DNA from 3 places in the Teredinibacter turnerae T7901 genome. Region 1 is predicted to be linked to each of the others. Evidence: riboswitches for the same ligand, from Rfam matches in the RefSeq annotation. Region 1 holds a riboswitch; each other region holds the start of a gene.

Region 1 (5,148 bases):
CTTTTAGCAAATGCACCCTCGCCTGAAACAACTGCTCGATTAACTCAGCGGTAAGCACACTGTGAGGTGCGCCCTGAGCGACAATTTCACCACACTGCATGGCGATAATGTCATCGGAAAAATTCGCCGCTAAGTTTATGTCGTGCATTACCATTAAAACGGTGACCCCCTGGGCTGCAAACGACTGAACCAGATGCATCAGTTGTTGCTGGTGGCCCAGATCCAAAAATGCGGTAGGTTCGTCCAACAGTAGCACGCGGGGCAACGCAGTATCTTCCTGCCGCCAAATTTGCGCCAGCACTCGAGCGATCTGTACCCGCTGCTTTTCACCGCCAGACAACGCGGTATAGAGACGATGCTTGAGGTAAGTGATGTCCAGTGCGCTGATTGCTTCGTTAACTATTGTGGAATCCAGTACCCGACCAGTTTCATGCGGCGTACGGCTCAATCCCACCACCTCAGCAACTGTAAACGGAAAGTTGAGCTGACTGTTTTGCGGCAATACTGCCAGCGAACGAGCAATCTGTAGCGGCGCAACCTGATCGAGCAGCTTCTCACCTAAATAAACATTGCCGCAAGTACGCGGAACTTCTCGCACAATACTTTTCAACAAGGTGGATTTGCCAGCCCCGTTGGCACCGACAATGGAATAAACACAACCCGCACGCAAGCTGAGATTGATGTCCCGCAACAGCGGCACATTCGCCAGCGAGACTTGCAACTGTTCGATACGCAAACTGCTCATAGCCAACCTCTCATAACCAACCGCTCATAACAGAGCCAGCCGTCTGCGCTGATACAGCATAGAGATAAACACCGGTGCGCCGATAAACGCCGTTACCAGGCCAACAGGCAGTTCGGTGGGAGCAATTAACCAGCGCGCCAGCGCATCAGCCAGTACCAATAGCATGGCGCCGACACAAGCCGTGAGCGGAATCATATAGCGGTGGTTTGGGCCAACCATAATGCGCACGAGATGCGGTACCACCAAACCTATAAACGCTATGGTACCTGCGAGGGCAACCGACAGCCCAACACCCGCAGCCACGCACACCACCACCAGCTTTTTAAGGCGGGTTGCGTCAATACCTAAATGCCGGGCCTCGGATTCGCCCAGCAAAAACACATTGAGCGCATTTTGTTGCCGGTACAGCACCGTAAAGATAATCAGGAATATCACAAGCACGGTGCAGGCACTCAAATAGTTTGCGCCCTCGAGCCCGCCCATACGCCACAAACTAATGCGGCGCAGCATGTCGTTGTCGGCAAAGAATTCCAGCAGGCTGGTGATACTTCCAGCCAGAAAGGTCAACGCAATCCCCACCAACAGCATGGTAGACACACTGGTCCCGGCCGCCGAGGTCGACATTCGGTATACAAACCCCACCACCAGCAGGCTGCCGCAGAATGCACCGGCGGTTACCACCGAAATTCCCATCAAATTAAACGCCGACTGGCTGAACAACACAATTGCAATACTGGCTCCGGCGGCGGCACCGGAACTGATACCGATTAGCGATGGGTCGGCCAGGGGGTTGCGAAACAAGCCCTGCGTAACGGTGCCGGAAATCGCCAGCAACGCGCCGACGCCCAGTGCCAGTAAAATGCGCGGCAGCCGCAACTGCTCAAGAATAAGCTGATGTTGAAAGGCCAAATTGCCCTGAGGCCAGTGCACTAACGCAGACAGCGGTATATCCACCGCGCCGATGGTCAGCGCCAGAATCGCAACAAGCACCACCAGTAATAGTGAAACAGCCAGCAGGCGCCACCAATACCGCTGTAGAAATTGCGCCGAGAACAGCACTAAAAATCGACACCTTTACGGGCTTTAATGCCTGCTTTGAAGGCGTGCTTAATATCTTTGACTTCAGATACCGTATCCATCACATCGCGCAGAGCGCTGCCGCCACCGCGCCCGGTAACCACGACGCTTTGCGCAACGGGTCGCGCAGTGATAGCACTTAATACGGTAGACTCATCAAGATAGTCGTAGGCAAGCATATACGTGAGTTCATCCAGCACGACCAGGTCCAGGCGTTCATCCGCCAACATACGCGCGGCTTCGGCCCAGGTTTTTTCGGCCGCCGCTATATCCCCGCTTCGATCTTGCGTGTTCCAGGTAAACCCGGTGCCCATCTGATAGAAATCCACCTGCGGACACTTTTCGCGCAAATAGATTTCTTCACCAGAAAGCTGTTTGCCTTTAATAAACTGCACCACGCCCACGCTCTGACCATAGCCCAACGCACGCATCACCATCCCGAAGGCGGAACTGGATTTGCCCTTGCCATTACCGGTCAGCAGCACCGCAACACCGCGCTCTTCATCCGCACGCGCGATATTCGCATCGACTTTAGCTTTTTGTTTTGCCATCGCCTCTGCGTGACGTTCGTCTTTTGTACTCATATTAACTGGGTGCTCACAAATCTGGGGCCGGAGAAAAATCCGATGGGAACAGCACAGGCACACAGCCTGGTTAGCGGGAGGAGAAAAGGAAATTTGCAGGATGGCCCTAAAACATTCCTGAAAGGCAGCCCTCCGCGCCTTTACTGAACTCATGTGGGAGTATCGAAGCGGTTTCAGGCTGGTATCGGGCTTAGTGTGACGACGGGCGTAACACTTTACCGTTGCGGGGGCAGCGCTGGCTTTCCAGCTTCCCATTTATCACCGGAGTGACCTGAAATCCTGGGGGACTGTAGGCACCAGTAACGCAAAAGTCAACGGTTGCGACTAGCGGATGCGTTCATACCCGTCGTAGAGGTTATTAAAACGCTGCATGCCCTCGGCTTCGAACAACGCCATATCCCAAGGCGTTTCGAGGGCATACTGGCGACCGTAGGCATTGGCCAAATAGACCATGCCTTGCACCACGCTGCCATCGGTGAGAACAACATCCACGCTGATGCGGTCGTAAAAGTCGCCTTCAAAGGCGTCAAGTCGCGCCAGGTCATCCGGGGTGATATTGCGATAGAGCACGCCCTCAACCACCGACGAGGTGCCCGCTGGCACCAGCATAGGATAGGGTTCGTCGCGCACACCAACACGCTCATAGCCGTAAATTGTTGCTGCGTTATGTTCGTAGTGATATTGAACAATTCGCTGCCACACTGGGGGATACATTAATGAGCCATAGGTGAAAACGTTCATGCGCCCTCCTTGAGTTCGTGGATTTTGTCGCGTATCGCTGCTGCTTTTTCGAATTCCAGATTTTTCGCGGCTTCAAGCATGTCTTTTTCAAGATCGGCGATGTGATGCCACACATCTTTCCCTGCCGGTACGTCAGTTGCGTAGCTGGCGGCCTTCTCGGCAACTTTCCGCTTGCTGCCAGGGCGCGCGCCCGGTGCCCGTGCACCTTCCATGATATCGGCAATGCTTTTAACGATACCTTTCGGGGTGATGCCATTCGCTTCGTTAAAGGCGATTTGTTTCTCGCGCCGACGGTTGGTTTCGTCCATGGCACGCTGCATGGAACCCGTGATGTTATCTGCGTAGAGAATAGCACGGCCTTTCACATTTCGCGCGGCGCGGCCAATGGTCTGGATCAGAGAGCGGTCTGACCGCAGGAAGCCTTCCTTGTCTGCGTCGAAAATCGCGACCAAGGAGACCTCCGGCATATCCAGGCCTTCCCGCAGAAGGTTAATACCGACCAGTACGTCAAACTCACCCAGTCGCAGATCGCGGATAATTTCCACCCGTTCAACGGTATCGATATCCGAGTGCAGATAGCGCACCCGCACACCGTGCTCCATCAAAAATTCAGTGAGGTCTTCTGCCATGCGCTTGGTCAGCACGGTAATCAGCACGCGATCTTTGGCTTTAACACGCTTGCGGATTTCTGACAGACAATCATCCACCTGAGTGCCCGCCGGACGAACTTCGATTTCCGGGTCCACCAATCCGGTTGGGCGCACGACCTGCTCCACGATTTGCCCCTGGTGCTCGGCTTCATAGTTGCCGGGTGTCGCCGATACAAAAACCATTTGCGGCGCTAGCTGTTCCCATTCATCGAACCGCATAGGGCGATTATCCAATGCCGACGGCAAACGGAAACCGTACTCCACCAATGTTTCTTTCCGCGACCGGTCGCCTTTGTACATACCTCCAATCTGCGGCACAGTTACGTGCGATTCATCAATCACCAGCAGCGAGTTTTTGGGTAAATAGTCAAACAGCGTGGGAGGCGGCATTCCGGCAGCGCGGCCAGAGAGATAGCGCGAGTAGTTTTCGATACCGTTGCAATAACCCAGCTCGCGCATCATCTCCATATCGTATTTGGTGCGTTGCTCAAGGCGTTGCGCTTCCACCAGTTTATCCATACCGCGAAACTGCTCGAGCCGTTCCTGCATTTCCTCTTCGATAAAATCCACTGCATTCAAAATAGTCTGTCGCGGCGTGACATAGTGAGATTTTGGATAGATAGTGCAGCGCGGCAGGCGGGCAAGAATTTCCCCTGTTAACGGGTCGAACGACGAGATCTGTTCCACTTCATCGTCAAACAATTCAATACGCACGGCTTCTATTTCTGAGTCTGCAGGAAACACGTCAATAATTTCACCGCGCACCCGATAGGTTCCGCGGCCAAAATCAATGTCGTTGCGGGTGTACTGCAACTCCGCCAAGCGCCGCAATATTGCGCGCTGATCTATCTGATCGCCACGCGATAAGTGCAGCATCATTTTCAAATAGGCATCAGGATCACCCAAACCATATATGGCAGACACCGTCGCGACGATAAGCGCATCGTCACGCTCCATCAGCGCTTTGGTCGCCGACAGGCGCATTTGTTCAATGTGTTCGTTGACCGATGCGTCCTTATCAATAAAGGTATCGGAAGATGGCACATAGGCTTCCGGCTGATAGTAATCGTAATAGGATACGAAATACTCGACAGCGTTATCCGGGAAGAACTCTTTAAACTCGCCATAAAGCTGCGCTGCCAACGTTTTGTTGTGGGCCATAATCATGGTTGGCCGCTGCAGTTTTTCTACCAGATTCGCAATCGTAAAGGTTTTACCCGAGCCGGTTACCCCAAGTAGCGTCTGGTGGGCCAAGCCGGCTTCCACACCTTGATACAGTTTTTCAATCGCCGCGGGTTGATCGCCTGCTGGCTTGAACTTTGAATTGACTTTAAAGGGTTTTGCCAACTTG
Region 2 (5,148 bases), 1.3 Mb from region 1:
GCCAACGCCTCGGGTTTGTAACGGTGGAAATTCTGTGCCGTCATATTGCCCTGGACTTTGCCCTGAATAATGATCTGGGCTCCGGTATCGCTGGCGGGTTTTATCAGCACCGGGTTCATATCCACCGTGGGTGCAATACCGCAGGCTTGGGCCTGCACGGCCTGAGCGCGGCCAATTTCACCACCGTCTGCAGTGACGGCGCTGTTCAAAGCCATATTCTGCGGTTTAAACGGGGCGACCGCATGGCCTCGGCGCAACAACACCCGGCACAGGCCTGCAACCAGTGTGCTCTTGCCCGCGTCCGAGGTGGTGCCCTGAACCATGAGTTTTGTCATTGTGTGTACCCGGCGTGTTCAACGTTAGAAGCAAGCGCGACAGCGCGGGCGAAAATCGCTGCCCGGCCTGTCGCACAGTGAGTTGCCAACAACGGCAGCGGTTTAGAAGTCGAATTGCACCCCTGCAGAGACCGTGCGCCCGGCGTTGTTATAGCCGCCCGCGAGGGCGTAGTCTTCATCGGTAATGTTGTCTAACCGCAGCGAGAACAGAAGCTGATTCCAGCTGTAATTGGCACTGGCGGACAGCAGGTTGTAGTCGTCCAGCGAAGCGCCGTCGATGTCATCCGCGTTGCGCGCGTCGTACAGGTTAACCAGCAGGTGCAGGGCGTTGTCCATCCCGTTTACACGTACACCGAGGTTGCTGGTGTTTTGCGGACGGCGTGGGCGCGGTTCACCGGCACGGTCTTCTGTGGTGTTATAGGTGGTGTTGAACACCAGGCTCAGGTGCGAGTTAATGGCGTAATCGGTGGTGAATTCCACGCCTTTTGAGGTGCTTTCGCCTTCCGCCTGCAAGTAGCCGCTGTAACCAATCAGGTCGAAATAAATTTCATCTTCGACTTTTTGCGAGAACAGCGTAATTCCCAGGTTGATTGATTGCTCGCCACTGAGCTGACGGTAGTAGTCGAGCCCGAGGTCCAGGCCTTCGCTGGATTCCGGGTCCAACGCCAGGTTGGCTGCCGCGCCCGACGCCCAGGGGCCATTGTTATAGGCTATTTCCGAAAGTGCCGGGGCGCGGAACCCGCTGCCCGCACTGGCGCGCAGTTTTAACGTGCTCTCATCGTTTTGCACGGGCAACCACGCGGTGGTTACCCGGTAGCTGTTGTAGGTGCCGAAGTCTTCGTTGTCGTCATTGCGCAGGCCCGCAGTGACATAAACGCTGTCTTGCAGGTTGGCCTGCAACTCCGCAAATATGCCCAGCTGGGTGCGCGATTGCTTCGGATCGGCATCCACGGCGTCGATGATTTCCTCTTTGTTATCCGCTCCCCACACGGCGGTGAGGTGTTTGCTCAGGGGGTAAGATCCCAGATATTCCAGTTTCTTGAGCTTGCCGCGGCTGCCGTAGCTGCTTTCCCCGTTGCTGAAAAATTCCCGCTTCACGTTGGTCTGTGCGTAGGCCAGTGACTGACGGGTTTGCTCCCCGCTATAGGCCAAGGATACTCGGCCGACGGATTGGGTGAACTCGCTGTCGCTGTCCGGAGTAACGGTTTGGCTGCTGGATGAATACGCATCGTACTCGTTTTCTGCATGGGTTCTGCGCAGTACAACTTGCGCGCGCAGCTTGTCGGTGATGTTCACACCGCCGCGCGTATGGACGGTTAAATTGTCGTAGCCGTCTTCCTCACCACTCGTGTCGTAGGTCATTGCATTGAAGCCGTCGCTGTGCAACGCGGTGACCGAGGCGAAACCATCCATACGGCTGTTGCCTGCACTCAATGAGGCATTCAGATTCTGCGTGTTGTAGCTGCCAATATCTGCTGCCAACCGGCCTTCAAAACCTTCTTGTGTTGTGCGGGTGAAAATATTGATTACACCTCCGGCGTCTGCGCCGTAGACAAAGCCCTGCGGCCCGCGGAGAATTTCAACGCGCTCCACATCGCTGTTCATGTTCAAGTGCTCCACGTGGGTCATGCTCTGAGTGCCGGTAGGGTCGGACATTTCTACACCATCTACCATTATCAGTGTGCGATAACCTTCTTCACCGCGAATACTTACTGACGATATCTTGCCGAGGCCGCCGCTGTTTGTGCTGCTAATACCCGGTTGATTGCGCAGCAATTCGTTTAATGTCGTTGCTGCTTGCAGTTGAATATCCTGCTCGGTAATTACTGAAACCGAGGCGCCCACTTCGCGCAGTGGTGTTGGCAGGCGAGATGCGGTAACCACCACTTCTTCAAGGGCGTCACTGGCGGTGGCGGGGTTGGTTAACAGGGCAATCGCAGCCGCGAGGCTGGAGAGAGTAAAACGCGTTGTCATGAGATCCTCATTGGTGAATGAGGGAGGAATTCCGGGGATGAGTCGTAACCCAGGCGTAGCGCGAAGATTAGTGTCATTCCAGGATGGCAGCCCTCCGCTCCATCGTTGAAAGTGTGATCGTCAGGCTGGTATCGGGCTGATGCGTGCTATCCCTTGATAGCACCGCATTTACCGTTGCGGGGGCAGCGCCGGATTTACACCGGACTTCCCAGTTAAGCCATGCGGCGAGCGATAGTTGATGACTTTGTCGCTGCGTATGCCTGGCTGTCGTTTTCGCGTATGGCAGCGAAAACACCTGAAACCGGGCGCGACTTTAGGTAGCGGGGGAGGGCTTGTCAATAGCGCAGGTGAAATACTGTTTCGGATTTTTATCCACCGGCACAGAGGTGTGGGGTTCGATCTGACTGAAGCTGTTGGAGCATCAACCCCGCTTGATTATCTCATGAACAAAATTAGTTTCTATATATGCGGCGCCGTCGACCGCCCAGCGCTGGGCTTCCTGGTGGGTGTTGATGTTGTAGATAAACCACTGCCATGCGCCTTGCCAGAGATCGCCTTCAATAAAGTTAAGCGGTTCGGCGATAAGCAGATCCGGCTGTAAATCGCGGGCTTTGTGCAAGGTTTCTGCGGAGGTATCTGGCAGGCACCAACCAATTGGCAGGTTGCAGGTATTCTTGGCCAGCACCAGTAAATCGTAATCGAAGGAAATTATACGTCGCCGTTCGCCTAATACGTCCGATGCCAGCAATACTTTTTCCAGAAACTGGTTAGGGCCAATGCGCGGCAGACAGTCTTCTTTTATTTCAATGAAAAACTCCACGGAATAACTTGCCAGCGCCTGGCTCAGGTCCGCGAGGCTTTGTATCGGCAGAGGCGAAAAGGATTCGCGAAACTGTTGTGGGTAGTGACACGATATATTTTGCAGTTCGGCAAAGTCTAATTCTTTTAATGCACCTATTGCGGTGGTTGTGCGTTCGAGCGTGTCGTCGTGAAAAACCACAGGAATGCCGTCTCGGCTCATTTGAATGTCGAACTCCACGGCTTCGACACCAGCCTCTATAGCAGCGATAAATCCCGGTAGCGTATTTTCAGGGAAGCGGGACGGATAGCCTCGGTGGCCAACCGTTTTCCAATCGGGTTTAGACATAACGAATTCCGCGTTTTATTACTGAGATCGCGACAGGCGTCGCTTCATTTCATTTTAGTGCTTTTTATTTAACTCTGCGCTATGCCCCCATTTGATTTTTTTAACCCATCCCACTGACCAAAAGGTCGCATGCATCGAAATTCTGCACTCCAACAAAGCGTTGCACGTGTCATTCGGCAACTATGATTCAGTAGCGCAAAAAGCCGAGATTGTTGTTTGGCGTGAAAAGCAGAATGACATTCATGATCCTCGCGCCAAACGGTCAAGTGCTGTGCGCTAAACATTTTCTAAGTTTTGATTCGTTCACAAATTTTTACAATTAGCTCACGTAACGACTTCGTTCCTGCAGTTTTGCATACGGTTCTTGCACTGGCGCGAAGGCAACTCAAACGTTTGTTTTGCAAACAAAATTAATGTTGAGAGGATTCTATGTTCGTAAGTCGAAAACTACGAAGTATGTTGTCTGGTGCTCGAAAAATATCAGCTTTGGCTTTGAGCACCACTTTGCTTGGTGTGCCAGTGTTGGCTGTTGCAGCACAAACGGAGGATCACAAGTTCTCCGCGTTTGTAAATCCCGCGCCGAAAATCGCACCCCAATATATCGTGAAATTTAACGACGTCGCCGGGCTTACACCACAAGCCTCGTTTCGCGCACAAGGCGTTAGACAAGCGCAACAATTGGCGGCCGCTAATGCTCGAGTGATTAAGCGACTGGAGCACATAAATGCGATGGCGGTTTCGGTAGACGCCGCGCAGTTGGCGACGCTGCGTGCGCAACCGGATGTGGCCTATGTTGAGCGTGACCCGGAGCGCCGTTTGCTGGCACAAGCGACACCTTGGGGAATATCGGCAGTAGAGGCTGATGCGGTTAGCGATAGTGATAGCGGTAGTCGCAAGGTGTGCATTATCGATTCCGGTTACGACCGAACTAACCCGGATCTGGCGAGTAATAACCATGCGGGTACCAACGTTTCCGGTACGGGTAACTGGTATGTCCCGGGAGGATCACACGGCACTCATGTCGCGGGCACCATTGCTGCGTACAACAATTCCCAAGGGGTTTTGGGGGTGATGCCCAGCGGCTTGATCGCGATACATGTGGTTAAGGTATTTAACGCAAGTGGCTGGGGTTACGCCTCTGATCTTATCGATGCAATTGGGGTATGCCAAAGCGCCGGAGCTCAGGTGGTTAATATGAGCCTGGGGGGTTCCGGCTCCTCTACCGCAGAACGCAACGCGATGCAGGCATATACCGACGACGGTATGTTGCTGATCGCCGCAGCGGGGAACGATGGCAATACCGCGCATTCGTATCCTGCGTCATACGACAGTGTTGTCTCTGTGGCTGCGGTCGACGAAACCTACCTGCAAGCGGAATTCTCGCAGGCGACCAATCAGGTGGAACTTGCCGCGCCCGGTGAAGCGATTTTATCTACAGTCGGGCGGGGTGATGGTGTTATTGGCTCCATCACTGTCAGTGGCAGCACCTACGGTGATGACCGTGTCGTGCCCCACAACCGTTTTATCTCTTCCGGTGGCAGTTATGTGGTGCAGTACAACACGGGGCAGGTGTCTGGTTCGCTGGCGGCCTGTACTGTGTCTGGTAGCGGCAGTTATAGCTGCGGCAATATGTCGGGCAAAATTTGTTTGGCAGAACGGTTTGGCAACCAGGTGGGCAGCAGTTACCCGGAG
Region 3 (5,148 bases), 990 kb from region 1:
ACAGGACCTTGCCAGCGATATAGATGCCCTTAACAAACGGCTCTATGAAAACCTGAATAATGGCGTCTATCAGGCCGGGTTTGCCACTCGTCAAGTTGTATACGAGGAAGCTTATACAAAAGTTTTCGCCACCCTGGATGACCTGGAAGCGCGGTTGGCTGATGGTCGTCCATTTTTACTGGGGGAGCAGCTGACCGAAACCGATGTGCGTTTATTTGTTACGCTGATTCGGTTTGATGCCGCCTATCACGGGCTGTTTAAATGCAATCGCAACACGTTGCGAGCTATGCCGCATCTGATGGCGTACACGCAACGGATAGTTGCTCTGCCCGGGGTGAGAGAAACCGTGCATATCGATCACATCAAAGCCGGTTATTACTCGATTAAAGAATTAAATCCGCGCGGGCTGATACCGCTTGGTCCAGAGGATTATTAAGTGCAGCACCTGTCTGAAAATACTCGCCATCGGGCACTTTTTGTGTCCCACGGCGGCGGCCCGTTACCACTGTTGGGTGATCCTCAGCACCGAGATATGCGGGCATTATTGGAAACCATCGTGCAGGGTACGCCGTCACCTGCGGCGATTGTTGTTATCAGCGCGCATTGGGAAGCGTCGGGTGTGCGAGTTACGGGGGCGAGAAACCCGAGTCTGCTTTACGATTATGGCGGCTTCCCAGACGAGGCTTACCATATCCAATACCCGTGCCCCGGCGAGCCTGCTCTGGCTCAGGAAATTGTCGAGTTACTCCGCGCAGAGCCTGCACTGATTGGGGAGGTCAACGCGGAATTGGATAATTCGCGCGGGTTGGACCACGGAGTTTTTGTCCCCCTCAAATTAATGTTCCCCCAGGCCAACATTCCAGTCGTTCAGGTATCCTTAGCGGCGGGTTTAAACCCGCTCCAACATATCCACATTGGCAGAGCCCTGGCAAAGTTATCGCGCGGAAACCTGCTGTTTATCGGTTCGGGTTTCACCTTCCACAATTTTCGCGCGTTTTTTTCTCCAAGCGAGGAGAGTGAAGCTAAAAATACGGCGTTTTTGCAATGGCTCGACAAGACGGTGGGCGGGGCTCTTGACGAAGCCCAGCGCGTTGAGCAGCTGACTAAATGGGAGCAGGCACCCTTCGCACGTTTCTGCCACCCGCGCGAGGAGCATCTTATCCCTTTGATGGTTGTCTACGGTATTGCGGGCAGGGCCAGTTCCAGAAGTTTGCACGCGCAAATTCTGAATTACACGGCGGGCTTTTATTGCTGGGACTAAATATGGCCCCGCGTTTTACACGGAACTGACGCGCTGCGCGCTAACCTTGGCTTGAATGACGATTAATTCTGGTATAAACCGGCGATAGAGCGGATGATCTTATAATGTTTATTGCCGACTAAATTTAAAACCAGTGTTGTGAAAATTGGAGAAAACTTAACGATGAAGATTGCATTTTTAGGCTTGGGAGCGATGGGGGTGCGTATGGTCGAGCACCTGTTGAATGCCGGGCATGATGTCACCGTTTGGAATCGCACATCCGAAAAAATGGCGGTATTGGTGGAGAAAGGTGCGGCGAAAGCAGAATCGCCGAAGGCGGCAGCAGCGGGGAAAGACGTTGTGTTTTCCATGGTGCGTGACGATGAGGCCAGTCAAGCGGTGTGGCTCGACGAAGCCAGTGGTGCGATCCACGGTATGGGTGCGGGCAGTGTGGCTGTTGAATGCTCGACCCTTTCTCTCGCCGGTTTGCAAACCCTGGCGCAGGCGTTTCGTGTACAGGGGAGAGCGCTGGTAGATGCCCCTTTATCCGGTTCCCGCCCGCAGGCAGAAGCGGCGACGCTGGTATTTTTCGCGGGTGGCGATAATGACGCTGTAGCTAAAGTTACCCCGTTACTCAACACAATGGGCAGCGCTGTGCACCATGCAGGCCCTCTCGGCAGTGGTGCGGCGATTAAGCTTGCGGTTAATGCCATGCTGGCTACTCAGGTGGCGACCATGGCTGAATTGTGCAAGTTCTTGCAAGCGCAAGACCTGCCGGTACCGGGCGCGCTGGAAATGATGGCCAGCAGTCCTGTGTTTAGCCCCGCAGCCAACCTGGCGGGGCAGAGTATGGCCAACAGTAATTTCGCACCCTTGTTTCCGGTCGAACTGGTGGCGAAAGATCTCGACTATTTTCAACGTTCCAGCCCCAATGCCGCCGTTATTTCGCAAGTAAAGCAGACCTTCGACGCCGCAATTGCAGCAGGTTTTGGCGATGAACAAATGACGGCTGTGGTTAAGCTTGATCGCTAGAATTCCAGTTTTGAAAATACTTAAGTAGCTGCAAAATCTCCCACCCTCTCCCGCTGATATTTTTGCGGGTGAACTGGCGGTTCCGACACGGTTGGAAGCCGCCATCACATTCCGCGATAGCTGCCGGCCCGGCATTGGTATAGAATCACCGCCTTTCTCGTTATGTCCCCGTATGGGCAAGTGTTTATATCTGAACTGTCCGCCGGTTTTATTATTTAACCGCAACAGCAACGCAAACACTTGAGGGAATGCCAGGGTCTGGTGGAATGAATTCCAATATGCCAGATACACTGGAGCTGTCCCCGCAACTGTATGCAGTGAGCGTGTCTCATAGCCACTGGCCTTCGGCCGGGAAGGCGAGACCTGCGTTGAACGCGATTGCTCAAATCCGTTCAAAAACTGAGAGCCAGTAGACCTGCCATAGCAGAGATCACTTATTTGATGTCGGGGACTGCATCAAGCGAGGATTTTATCTGCCCAGTGGGTGCTTCCTGCAAATTGACCGGGCTTGCTCGCCGCGCACAGCGCACCTATCTCCCGATATTTCCACTCGTCTCCTGGCTGCGATGCCAGAATTCCCAGCCGTTTGTTGCGGCTAAGGTGAAGTTGTTAAATGAAAGTATCGGTATGGGTGTGTTTTGTGTGGCTGCTGGTCGGGGCGTGCTGCACGCAAGCCGCAAGCGCGGATTATTTATTGTTGATCTCCTCACAACGCAATGCCCAAACGCTGGCGGAAGCTGTCCGTTTGTTTCGAAAATCACACCCGGCGCTGGCGGTACAGGCGCGCACCGACGAGCAGTTGCGCGAATATACCGCGAGTGAGCTGGATGCATTGTTTCGTTCGGCAAACGGCATTTTTGCCACCGGGCTTTATGGTGGCAGTGTGGCCCAACTCTCGCCTTATTTTGCCCGGGGTTCGCTGAACCAGTTAATTGTCAGCAGCGACCACCGCCTGGTGGCGTTTAGCCAAATTCAGCAACGGGCGCTCTTCGCTACGGGTGCAGGCTCGCGACGGGTTGCAGAATCCGCAACGAGCGCAACTGCAACCCCAACTTCAGCTATAACGACAAATACCACCTTGCTAGCTACGCTCGCGAAATCCAGTCCGGAAGGCGACGTTACCGCCTGGCTTAAGAATATGCGCGCGCAGTATCCTGCGCAGCGCGCGTGGTTGGAAGCACGTGCTTACTGGCAGGTAGGCGGGGCCAAAAATACCACGGCACTTATTTCTTACCTCTACCGCAACTTGGCTGGCGCAGCGGTAGAAGTAGCGGCACCAGAAAATCTGGCGCCGGTTCGCTGGTTCCATAATGGCGGTTATCGCGCGGACTTTCCCACGGTGGGTAGCCAACCTGTGATTGCGGTAATTGATCATGCCGGTGGTGCGCGCGAGGCGGATTCGCACGTGTTGTCAGCCATTTGCGAGCAGGCAGTGAACACGTTAAATCACCAGTGTGTGGCTGCGGTAGCTAATTGGGGGGCTGCCGGGGTTGATGCTTTGTCTGCATTACTGCCAATAAAACACCAGCTGAGCGCGGTAATTATGCTGCAGGATTTTGTGGTTGGTGGCGGCGAGGGTCGATTGGATGCAACAGCATTATTTAGCAATTTAAATGTACCTGTGCTGAAAGGGATTAAACTGCGTGATCGCAGCCAGCAGGAGTACGCCTTGTCTGCGGATGGATTGGCGCGCGAGAAGGTGTACTACCAGGTGGCGATGCCGGAGCTACAGGGGGCGAGCCAACCGCTGGTTGTTGCGACCGCAGGCGATGTTACAACCGATGCCTTAAGTGGAATTCGAATTCATCCGATTACACCTGAACAGAGCGGTATTCACGCTTTGCTGGAGCGCATTGGCAACTGGCATAAATTGCAAACCACACCCAATAAAGAAAAGCGTGTTGCGATTATTTATTACAACCATCCTCCGGGTCGCCACAATATCGGCGCAGATAATTTAGATGTACCTGCGTCACTGTGGCAAATATTGCAACAGATGAAACGCGCAGGCTACACCACGGGCGACTTGCCGCAGTCCCCTGAAGCGCTGCTCGACCTGTTACAACGCAAGGGCGTAAATTTACCACGAGATGCCAAAACGCTGCGCACCATGGCTGCTGAGGTCGCGACCATGGCACCTGCAGCATACAGCGACTGGTTTAATCAACTCCCGGCTACGCTGCGGCAAGAAATGCGTCTTGGGCCGTTAGGCTTATTACATCAACAGCTGGTTGATGCCATTGAGCACAATGCGACAGATTTGGGGCGTGGGCTGTTGAGTCAAACCGTGGGAGAAACGCGTCACTTATTGGAGGGGGTGGATCATCCTGGGCGCTCGCGGGCGATGGCCTTGCTCGGCGATATCGAACACTGCTATGAAGCGGCGCTTGCCAGTAAAAAAATGTCGTGCTTTCCGCAGGCGCTTAGCAATATTCAAGCGTTGCGGCAAACGGGAATAGAAGGGTTGGGTGGCTGGGGGGACGTGCCCGGCAAGGTAATGGTTGTGGACGAGCGTATTTTGTTGCCCGGAATTCGGTTCGGCAATATTTTTGTTGGCCCTCAGCCGCCGCGCGGTTGGGAAATTAACGAAGAGCTGTTACACGCGAATCTGGCATTTCCGCCACCGCACCAGTACCTGGCGTTTTACCATTTCTTAAAATCTGAATTTCGTGCTGATGCATTAATCCACCTCGGGCGGCACTCTACCTACGAATTTTTACCGCGACGCGCTGTCGGGGTCGGGCCGGACGATTACTCGCGCATTATTGCCGGTGATCTCCCCGGTATTTATCCTTATATCGTCGATGGTGTTGGTGAGGGAATTCAAGCAAAGCGCCGCGGCCTCGCGGTCATGGTGGACCATTTAACGCCACCGC

The links. A riboswitch is a leader RNA that binds a small molecule or an ion and turns the genes downstream of it on or off. The one in region 1 is predicted to bind cobalamin.
Region 2: linked by a shared signal. The riboswitch ahead of TERTU_RS16015 (TonB-dependent receptor plug domain-containing protein) and the one ahead of cobO (cob(I)yrinic acid a,c-diamide adenosyltransferase) in region 1 are both predicted to bind cobalamin.
Region 3: linked by a shared signal. The riboswitch ahead of TERTU_RS14730 (cobaltochelatase subunit CobN) and the one ahead of cobO (cob(I)yrinic acid a,c-diamide adenosyltransferase) in region 1 are both predicted to bind cobalamin.

What each region holds. Positions count from the first base shown of each region.
Region 1 covers NC_012997.1:2,689,884-2,695,031, forward strand. The annotation lists gene TERTU_RS10695 (heme ABC transporter ATP-binding protein) at 1-745, opposite strand, end outside; gene TERTU_RS10700 (FecCD family ABC transporter permease) at 770-1,804, opposite strand; gene cobO (cob(I)yrinic acid a,c-diamide adenosyltransferase) at 1,804-2,406, opposite strand; cobalamin riboswitch at 2,566-2,696, opposite strand; gene TERTU_RS10710 (gamma-glutamylcyclotransferase family protein) at 2,731-3,147, opposite strand; gene uvrB (excinuclease ABC subunit UvrB) at 3,144-5,148, opposite strand, start outside.
Region 2 covers NC_012997.1:4,008,460-4,013,607, reverse strand. The annotation lists gene TERTU_RS16020 (cobyric acid synthase) at 1-335, opposite strand, end outside; gene TERTU_RS16015 (TonB-dependent receptor plug domain-containing protein) at 438-2,309, opposite strand; cobalamin riboswitch at 2,416-2,557, opposite strand; gene TERTU_RS16010 (glycerophosphodiester phosphodiesterase family protein) at 2,731-3,456, opposite strand; gene TERTU_RS16000 (S8 family serine peptidase) at 3,913-5,148, shown strand, end outside.
Region 3 covers NC_012997.1:3,677,366-3,682,513, reverse strand. The annotation lists gene TERTU_RS14745 (glutathione S-transferase family protein) at 1-436, shown strand, start outside; gene TERTU_RS14740 (DODA-type extradiol aromatic ring-opening family dioxygenase) at 437-1,261, shown strand; gene TERTU_RS14735 (NAD(P)-dependent oxidoreductase) at 1,424-2,272, shown strand; cobalamin riboswitch at 2,459-2,709, shown strand; gene TERTU_RS14730 (cobaltochelatase subunit CobN) at 2,886-5,148, shown strand, end outside.